One region of the Desulfoconvexum algidum genome, then DNA from elsewhere that is predicted to be linked to it. Evidence: predicted binding sites of a transcription regulator. Region 1 holds the regulator's gene; each other region holds the start of a gene.
What was found. Region 1 encodes sigma-54, which starts transcription at its own class of promoters, with help from an activator protein. Its sites were predicted from a motif close to TNTGGCACANTTTCTGCTNT; they were not measured.
Positions count from the first base shown of each region.

Region 2: flgN (flagellar export chaperone FlgN) is a predicted target of sigma-54. The motif match lies at 1,381-1,400, and genes of this name have one in related genera.
Region 3: ACZ45G_RS10630 (PEP-CTERM sorting domain-containing protein) is a predicted target of sigma-54. The motif match lies at 1,449-1,468, and genes of this name have one in related genera.

Region 1 covers NZ_AP042394.1:3,556,130-3,559,295, forward strand. Annotated here, with positions in the region: gene lptA (lipopolysaccharide transport periplasmic protein LptA) at 1-144, shown strand, start outside; gene lptB (LPS export ABC transporter ATP-binding protein) at 145-867, shown strand; gene rpoN (RNA polymerase factor sigma-54) at 869-2,311, shown strand; gene hpf (ribosome hibernation-promoting factor, HPF/YfiA family) at 2,323-2,868, shown strand; gene ACZ45G_RS16305 (PTS sugar transporter subunit IIA) at 2,877-3,166, shown strand, end outside.
Region 2 covers NZ_AP042394.1:843,438-846,603, forward strand. Annotated here, with positions in the region: gene ACZ45G_RS03785 (flagellar basal body P-ring protein FlgI) at 1-976, shown strand, start outside; gene ACZ45G_RS03790 (rod-binding protein) at 1,011-1,325, shown strand; gene flgN (flagellar export chaperone FlgN) at 1,534-2,037, shown strand; gene flgK (flagellar hook-associated protein FlgK) at 2,039-3,166, shown strand, end outside.
Region 3 covers NZ_AP042394.1:2,326,254-2,329,419, forward strand. Annotated here, with positions in the region: gene ACZ45G_RS10625 (C-type lectin domain-containing protein) at 11-589, opposite strand; cyclic di-GMP riboswitch class I at 612-687, opposite strand; cyclic di-GMP riboswitch class I at 1,493-1,570, shown strand; gene ACZ45G_RS10630 (PEP-CTERM sorting domain-containing protein) at 1,593-2,324, shown strand; gene ACZ45G_RS10635 (type II secretion system F family protein) at 2,590-3,166, shown strand, end outside.

The sequences.
Region 1 (3,166 bases):
AAAAAAATTACCCTCTTTAGAAACGAAGACAGGGCCATTGTCGAAAGTGACGGGAAAACCCGGGTCCAGGCTGTTTTTAATCCAGAAGACCAGAAACCAACAGGCCAGAAACCAACAGGCCAGAAAAAGGGCACACCGCAATAAATGGCAGAACTGGTACTTGAAAATTTAGTAAAAATCTACAACGGCAAAACCGTGGTGAATAAAATCAACCTCACCGTGAGCCAGGGAACGGTTACAGGGCTACTGGGTCCCAATGGTGCCGGAAAAACCACTACGTTTTACATGGCCGTGGGAATGATACGCCCGAACAAGGGCATCGTCTATCTGGACCAGGAGGATATCACGGCACATCCCATGTATATTCGGGCCAGAAAAGGAATTGGATACCTGCCCCAGGAAGCGTCTATTTTCAAGAAATTAACAGTGACAGAAAATATAACTGCCATACTCGAGGTGTTGCCCAAAAATGGGATCGATATTCGAGGAAAAGCCGCCGGCCTCATGGCGGAATTGGGGATTGACGGGCTCGCCCATCAAAAAGCAGCCTCTTTGTCCGGGGGAGAAAGGCGGCGCTTAGAAATCGCCAGGGTTCTGGCCACAGATCCCAAGTTCATTCTTCTGGATGAACCCTTTGCCGGAATCGACCCTTTGGCTGTGATTGATATTCAACAAATCATTTCCCAGTTGACCCACAAGGGAATTGGTGTTTTAATTTCCGATCACAATGTCAGGGAAACCCTGGGCGTCTGTGACCATGCATATATTATGAGTCAGGGGAAAGTGATTGAATCAGGACCGCCTGAACGAATCATTTCAAGTGAAATAGCCAAAAAAATCTATCTGGGAGATAATTTTAAACTTTAATATGGAACTTGGACTACAACAAAACCTCTCGTTGACCCAGCAGCTGGTGATGACCCCCCAGCTCCAGCAGGCCATAAAACTACTTCAATTGTCAAGGCTGGAACTGGCGGATACCATTGCCCAGGAAATGGAACAGAACCCGGCCCTTGAAGAAGAACTTAATGAAGACAGATCCGACAAAGATATCACTGCCCAGGAAAGTGAAACAATTGCGCCGGAAAAAGAATCTCCTGTCAAGGAAGTTACCATAGAAGAAAAGGTCCCGTCTGATATGGACTGGGATAATTACATTGATGAGTATAATTCCACTGGTCGAGTATACACAGAATCTGAAAATACCGAAGCCCCTAATTTTGAAGCCTTTACCCCGGACAGAAAAACCCTTGAGGATCATCTCAAATGGCAGTTGATGCTCTCAGAACTTGATGATGCTGAAGAACGTCTGGGCCATGTTATCATTGGAAACCTGAACAGGGACGGGTATCTTTGCTCCAGCGTCGAAGAAATAGCAATCGGTTCGCAAGTTGAAATAGAAACCGTTGAAAAGGTTCTAGGGGTACTCCAATCCTTTGATCCCCCGGGAATATGTGCAAGGAATCTATGTGAGACCCTGTTGATCCAGGTTAAAATGCTTGGGATTGAAAATCATATCATTACCGAAATCATCACCCATCACCTGAAAAATCTTGAAAACCGAAACTCTAAAAAAATAGCAAAGGCCCTTCGGATTTCCGTTGATGATGTTCGTGCCGCCGTCAAAATCATCCAATACCTGGAGCCCAAACCCGGACGAGAATTCACCACGGATGAACCCACCTATATCATACCCGATATCTATGTCTACAAAGAGGAGGATGGGTTTAAAATAGTGATGAATGACGACGGGCTGCCCAAACTGAGGATTAGTCGGTTCTATCGAAGCGCCATTGCAGACGGCAGGAAAATTTCCAAGGAAACCAAGACCTATCTGAACGAAAAAATGCAATCGGCCTCCTGGCTGATCAAAAGCATACACCAGCGCCAGAAAACCATCTACCTTGTCATGGAAAGCATCATTAAATTTCAGCGCGAGTTTTTTGAAAAAGGGATTGCCTACCTGCGACCCCTTATTTTAAAAGATATTGCAGAAGATATTGAAATGCATGAATCCACCATAAGCCGGGTAACCACCAACAAGTATGCCTATACCCCCCAGGGACTCTTTGAGTTAAAATATTTCTTTAACAGCTCAATTGGAAGGACAGGCGGGCTGTCCATGGCCTCTGCCAGCGTTAAAGATAAAATCCGACTGCTCATTGAAAATGAAGATCCCAATGCACCCCTCAGTGATGACAGGATTGCCGCCATTCTTCAACGCTCAGACATTGAAATTGCCAGAAGAACCGTTGCAAAATACAGGAAGGTGCTTAATATTCTGCCATCCAATAAACGAAAACAACTTTAAGGAGATTTTTTATGCAAACAAGCGTGACGTTTAAAAAAATGGACTCCTCTGATTCCCTGAAAGCCTATGCCCAGAAAAAACTAGATAAATTTGATAGAATGCTGGACAACCCAGGTGAAGTTCATTTGGTATTATCCGTCCAAAAAATCAGACATATTGCAGAACTGACCCTCACCTGTGATCGAATCAATATCCATGCCACAGAAGAATCCGAAAACATGTATTCAACGATTGACACCCTCATGGACAAGGTAAGAGGACAGATTAAAAAGCACAAAGAAAAAATAAAACGCCATATGTCGGGAAACAAACAAAGCCTTAAAAATGATACCCTTGAATTTAACGCAACCCAAACGCCTATTAAGCCAGATCAAATGACAGAGGAGATCATCATTGAACCCATTGACAACAAGCCAATGGATGTGGACGATGCCGTGAGTGAACTTAATTCCTCAAACCAATCTTTTTTTGTTTTCAATAATGCCAGGACCGAACAATTGAATGTTCTGTACAAACATCAAAATGGAAAACTGGGTCTCATTCAACCCAGGGGATAAATAATTAAATGAAAATCAGTGAGATTCTTAACAAAGATTCCATTATTGCCGATCTTGCATCAACCAACAAAAACGGGGTTATCAAAGAACTGGCCCGGTCCGTATCAAAGGCCACCGATGCTTCCCCCGACGACATTGCTGCCGTGTTGATGGAACGGGAAATGCTTGGCAGTACAGGGATTGGCGGCGGCATTGCCATACCCCACGGAAAACTCAATTCTGTAAAATCTGTCACAATCGGGTTTGGCCTGAGCCGGCAAGGCGTTGAATACGATGCCCTTGACAATCGACTGGTCCA
Region 2 (3,166 bases), 2.7 Mb from region 1:
TCCCGTCATGGCAGATGCGGCAAGAATAAAGGATCTTGCCGCCATCCAAGGCATTCGAACAAACCAGTTGACCGGTTACGGATTGGTGGTGGGGTTGAACGGCACAGGAGATAAGAACAATGTCCTTTTTACCCGTCAGTCATTGATTAATCTGCTGGACAAAATGAATATTGATAATTCAGTGAGGGATATTAAGGTTAAAAATGTGGCATCTGTCATGGTGACGGCTGATATTTTGCCTTTTGCCAGGATCGGAGATAAAATGGATGTGACCGTTTCTTCCATGGGGGATGCCAAGAGCCTTAAGGGCGGCACCCTATTGATGACCCCCTTGAAGGGGGTTGATGGACAGGTTTACGGTCTTGCCCAGGGTTCCTTAAGTCTTGCTATCCCCGATGGTACCGGGGACAGGGCCAGCCATCTTCTGGTGGCGCGGGTAACAAATGGGGCCTCTGTGGAGAAAGAGATTCCCTTCAAACTAAATGGGAAACGAACCTTGGTCCTTTCTTTGTTTCGGCCGGATTTTACCACGGCCAAACGTATGGCTGAGACCATCAACGCTTCCATTGGTGAGGGCAGCGCCAAAATAATCGATGCCAGTGCTCTGGATTTGAATGTTCCAGACAGCATGTGGGAAAAAAATGTTGCCGAGTTCATCGCTGATATTGAAACCCTGTCAGTGATTCCAGATACCATTGCCAAGGTGGTGATAAACGAAAAAACCGGCACCATTGTCATTGGTCAAGACGTAACCATTTCCAGTGTTGCTGTTGCCCATGGAAACCTGTCTGTCACCATTGATACTGCGCCGGGGAATCAAACCCAGGAGAGTGTGATGAATCTTGAGGGGAGTTCCACCATAGGAGAGCTTGTCCGGGGGCTGAACTCTTTAGGGGTTAAACCCCGGGATCTGATCAGTATCCTCCAGGGGATAAAGGCGGCCGGCGCACTCCAGGCTGAGCTTGAAATTTTATAGCCAGGTAATCTTATGCCTGTACAAAGGATAATCCATGACCGATACGATTGATTTAATTCATCAAAATCTTTCTGTTTCAGGACTTGATAAAATGAAACGTCAAGTCCTTGATCCTGAAAAAGACAGGGAACTCAAAGATGCCTGTGCCGGATTTGAAGCCATTTTTATGAAGGAAATGCTTCAATCCATGCGCAAGACCCTGCCCGGTGATGCCCTGTTTAAAGAATCCAATGCCACCAATATATATAAATCCATGCAGGATCAAAATTTGGCTGAGACCCTGTCAAAAAGTCAAAAATCCCTTGGCCTTAGGGATTTTTTATACCAGCAGTTAAAAGGTTCCCGCTAATTTGCCCCTCTAATCCGTATCCTTTATAGTCTTGTCGATTCCCAAAGTTTAAGTTTATGGCATACATGTTGCTATTACATATATATAGCTCAATAACAGCGCATAAAATCGGGAATAGGGGAAAAAAATTCCTCTCTATCTATTTAGTGCATTTTTTAAATTTAAAAAAATGCCGGCAGATACCGATAGCATATAAAGGAGAATCAACATGGAAAATTTTGCCTGTGCAATAGAGAATATGCTTCAAGAAAAACTTTTATTATATCAAGAGTTGAAAAAGATCTTTGAGCAGGAAAAAAAATATATTGTTGATATGAATGTCGATTCCCTGTGGGAAACCCTGGAGAGAAAAAAGCAGCTGGCCTTGGAAATCCTGGGGATAAGAGAACGGATTTTTTCTCTCTTTGAAGAGAAAAAACTTTCTTTGAATATGCAGGCAAGCGCTTTCAGTCTATCCCAGGTTATAAATAGCCTGCCGCTCCCTGTAAAAACAAAATCAGGCCTGAAAAAAGTTAAAGTAAAGTTAGAGACCCTTAAGAAAGAAATCACCGCCCTGGCATCGGAGAATAAACGATATACAAACGAATACCTGTCGGTGATTGATGGTATTTTTGCAACGATTATTGGCACTGAAAACAAGAAAGCCTATAACAATACCGGCAAGGTTTTTACGGACAATTCCGTGAAAACGCTTTTAAGGGTAGAGGTGTAAAATGTCAGGTTTAGGGTCTACTCTCAATATATCCAAGTCGGCAATCTTATCACAGCAATATGGGTTGGCCGTAACCGGCAACAATATTGCAAATGTAAATAATCCAGATTATAGCATGCAGACGGCCGATCAGACCACCATGACGTCCATCCGTTATGCTGGATATCTTTTCGGTACAGGGGTTGATACCTCCCAGATCCAGCAGAATGTCGACAGTTTTCTTGAAAACCGGCTGACCGATGAATTGTCCAATCAGGCAGCCTATGAAGAAGCTGAAGCCTATATGAATATTCTTGAGGGATATTTTGATGCGGACTCTGATTCAAGTGTTGGAAATCTGCTGACAGATTTCTGGAATTCCTGGTACGATCTTTCCAACAATCCGCTTGGGTCCTCCGAACGGGTCACGGTATACGAGCAGGGGACTATCCTTGCAAACCGTCTTAACTCTGCCAGTACCGATATTGCCAACATGGAGACAGACTTAAACCAGGAGATCGGTGCCGCTGTGAGCCAGATTAATTCCTATGTCAGCCAGATAGCCGATTTGAATGTCCAGATCACCGGTCTTGAGGGCAATATGTCTGCAAATGATTTAAGGGACCAGCGAAACGCGATTATAGATGATCTGGGCCAGCTCATTGATCTTGATTCCTTTGAAAAGTCCAATGGTTCTGTTATTGTAACTGTCGGCAATGGCTTCCCCCTTGTCAATGGGGCGGAATATAACACACTTTCCCAGAGTGATGACAAGGTTCTCTGGCAGGGGTCATACGGGGTTGCCCAGGATATCACTGCTAATATTTCCGGCGGAAAGCTTGCCGGATGGCTTGAGGTGCGGGATGAAATTCTTCCCAAGGTGTCAGAGGAACTGGATGTCCTGACAAAAGAGCTGATCTGGGCCATGAACTATCAGCATTCCCAGGGAACTGGACTGGAGTATTTTACCGGGGTTGTCACCGGGGATTATGCAACCGATCAAAGCGGCCTTTTTTCCAGCTATGATTTTGGTGATAAAATTGATTATGCCGAGGCCTTTGTCATGTGGATGGCTGATTATTCCAGCGCGGATACCCAGTATACAAAGACCGAGATGGATATGAACCTGTCCGAGGCCAGCATTTCCGGC
Region 3 (3,166 bases), 1.2 Mb from region 1:
AACTTTGTTTTTACATTTTCTTTCTACTGACACCTGCAAGTCCTATAAGGCCAAGGCCCAGAAGAACCATTGTGGCAGGTTCCGGCACAGGAGACATTTCCATGATATAGCCGGCGATGTTGGAACTGCCGTGTTCGTCATTCCAATTCCATCCATATCTCGACCAGGCACCCAGGTGATATTCATTTCTGGAATTCCAGTCGTTGGGTTCATCACTGATCTCGGTTTCCCAAGCAACGTAATCCCACTCCTCTCCGGTAACCCAACTCCACCCGTCCGATGCATTCTTAGCACCTGTCGCTTGAATACCGCCAAGCCACCATTCACCAGACAAACTGGCCATGGCAGTGGACATAGCGGTTTGTTCTTCTACGCTGGTAATGGTAGCCAGGTGAAACAGACCAGTGGAGTCATTGTTCAATATGTCCTGTCGGGCATCATCCCATGTGTAAGGGCTCCAGTCAGCGCTATTTTCGATTGTAATATAGGTGTGGCCATTCCAATCCCATGTGATTGCACTGGCAGTTCCTGCAAACATTAAAAATACTGTTAAGACCAATAAAAATCCTGAGCGTTTCTTCATCTTCATAAGATATCCTTTTTTGGTGCATCAAGGTAACCGGCTGTTCTTTTTAGAACCCTTTGGCTTTCCGTGCCAGCCTTCCGACTGGTTTGGCTTTGTCTTGGCGTTTAGTAGTTGTCCCGGAACTATAGACATTATAATTCCTAAGTTTCCATTTATGTGCTTGTAATCAAATTTAAAGCAATATTTATATTAAAGTTGATGATAAGGGAAGTAATAAAATTTCTAGTTTGATTACAGTGGGTTGGCATGGTGTTAGCGAGTTTTACTTAAATGATCAGCGTCAGTTATAATTACCGCAGGGAAAAAATAATTGTCGTTGATGAGAGGGATGCAAAAAATCTTTTTTTACCCAGCCAAAAAGAATGTCCAAGACTCCAAAATGATGGCCGTAAATATAGGAAGCTTTACAGAAATTGTCAGGCTCTGATGAAGTCTTTTTACTCTGGGTGTTTTTTGGGCTTTTATTATAGGTAGTAGCTATGCTTCACATGTGTTGGGTGCAGGCGGGGCTACCCAAACCCAGGAAATAGGTTCTTCAGAATCGACTAATCAGTGTGATTCTGATTAATAAAAGGAGCGATTTTTTTTGTCCGGTTCGAAGGTATCAGAAACGATAGTTTTTAATGAACTGAATAAATAAGAAGTTAATTGCATAATAATTTATGGTATTAACCTCTTAAAATTAGGAACTTATTTTCATAGTTATTTCTTAAGTAGAATTTAATTGATTGATAAAACAGGAAAAAAATAACTCTTATTTAAAATTTTTAGATTTTTTAATTTCTATTATATCAGTCTGTTAATTATTTATTTGCTGAATTTTAGGGCCAAAACGCAACATAACAATATGACCGTTCTGCACTATGGCACATGTGTTGCAGTATGTCTAATTAAGAAAAAATTAAATACCTTAGAGGCCAAACCTGATGTGAGTCAGGGGCGGAAAGCCAACGGATCTTATGGGAAGATGGCCGGGTTGCAAGAGGCAAAAACAAGAGGTGATCACATGTTGAAATTGATAAAGGTTTTTTTGATCTCAATCGTAGGATGTTTTTTACTGGCTGGAAGCGCAATGGCAATGAGTTTTACACAAGATTATTGGACGAATACAGATTCGACTACTGGTGCTAATGGTGAGGCAACGTTTAACATAACTGTAGAACAAGCTGGCTATGAGTCTACATTTGGACTTTATTCAGTAAATGAAGCAGGCGATACGATTCTTGACGAGTATGAGGTTTTTTCCCTAGGTAACGAGGTAGGGACATCAAAAGGCCTCAACTTTAAACTGACTTCAGGTTTGTGGAGCGTGCAACTTTTCAATTATACAACAAATTCAGTAGAAAAAGACTGGTATGAATTTACAAATGTTTTTGGTTTTTACTATGGTGTAGACACCGGTACTGATAGCCATTATGCCAATGATGAGACTGATGTTGAATCCGGTACAATTGACTTTTTCTTTTATACAGATACACTGTTTAACAAATTAGCAGATGGTACGTCTTATGATACTGATATTGAACATATAGGTACCACGTGGGTTAACGACAGTCATGTGACAGTGTATTTAGATGACCAAGGATCTACAAGAGACCCTAGTCCTGATCGTGACTTTACTGATATGACTATCACTGGCGATGACTTAAGACCTGCCGTTCCAGAACCTGCCACGCTGGTACTTTTAGGCTTTGGCCTTTTAGGCCTTGCTGGTATTACCCGCAGAAAAGTTAGCTAATATTTGAAATAGTCAAAGATTAGTTAAAATAGAACAAAACCGGACTTTTTATAAAAAAGTCCGGTTTTGCTTTTTTGGGGGGAAACCCTGGTATGGCGCATAGCGCATGGCAGCACCATTTTGAGAAAAATTTCGATAATAAGTTTGAGATTGCATGAATTGATCTATGCCGGTATTGCTGGAATCTTTTTCTAATTAATGATAATGATATGGTCAAATCATATGGTTTATTGGTCTTAAGACCACAAAGCAAGGTGACTCGTTTATGCCGACCTACAAATGCAAGATCGCTTCTCTGAATGGGGAAATGGTTGAAAAGATAATACAATCCGGTTCTGTCTCCTCCTTAAAAAAACAGGTGGCTTTAGACGGGGGATTTCTTGTGAAGGCTGAAAAGGCCGATCAAGGCCCCTTGCTGATTTCATTTTTCACCAGGCAAACGATAAATCCCAAGGATTTTTACTCATTTAATCAGGAGTTTTTGACTTTGCTGCGGGCAGGGCTTCCGGTTGTTATCGCCCTGGACGGCATTATTGAAAAACAGACGGAAAAGTTTTTTTCCAGGACTTTAAAAACTATCCGGGATGATATTTCCGGCGGAGAATCGATTTCCACTGCCTTTGAAAAACATGAAACTATTTTTTCACCTCTTTATATCGCCACTCTGAGGTCCGGGGAGGCAAGCGGGAACATACCCGATGCCGTGGAGGAATTCCTTGTCTACTTTGAACGATCCATTCAGATCAAGCAAAAAATAAAAACGGCTTCCGTATATCCTATTATCCTGGTTTGCTGTTCTATTTTTGTGGTAATGTTTTTAATGATTTTTGTGGTGCCCACCA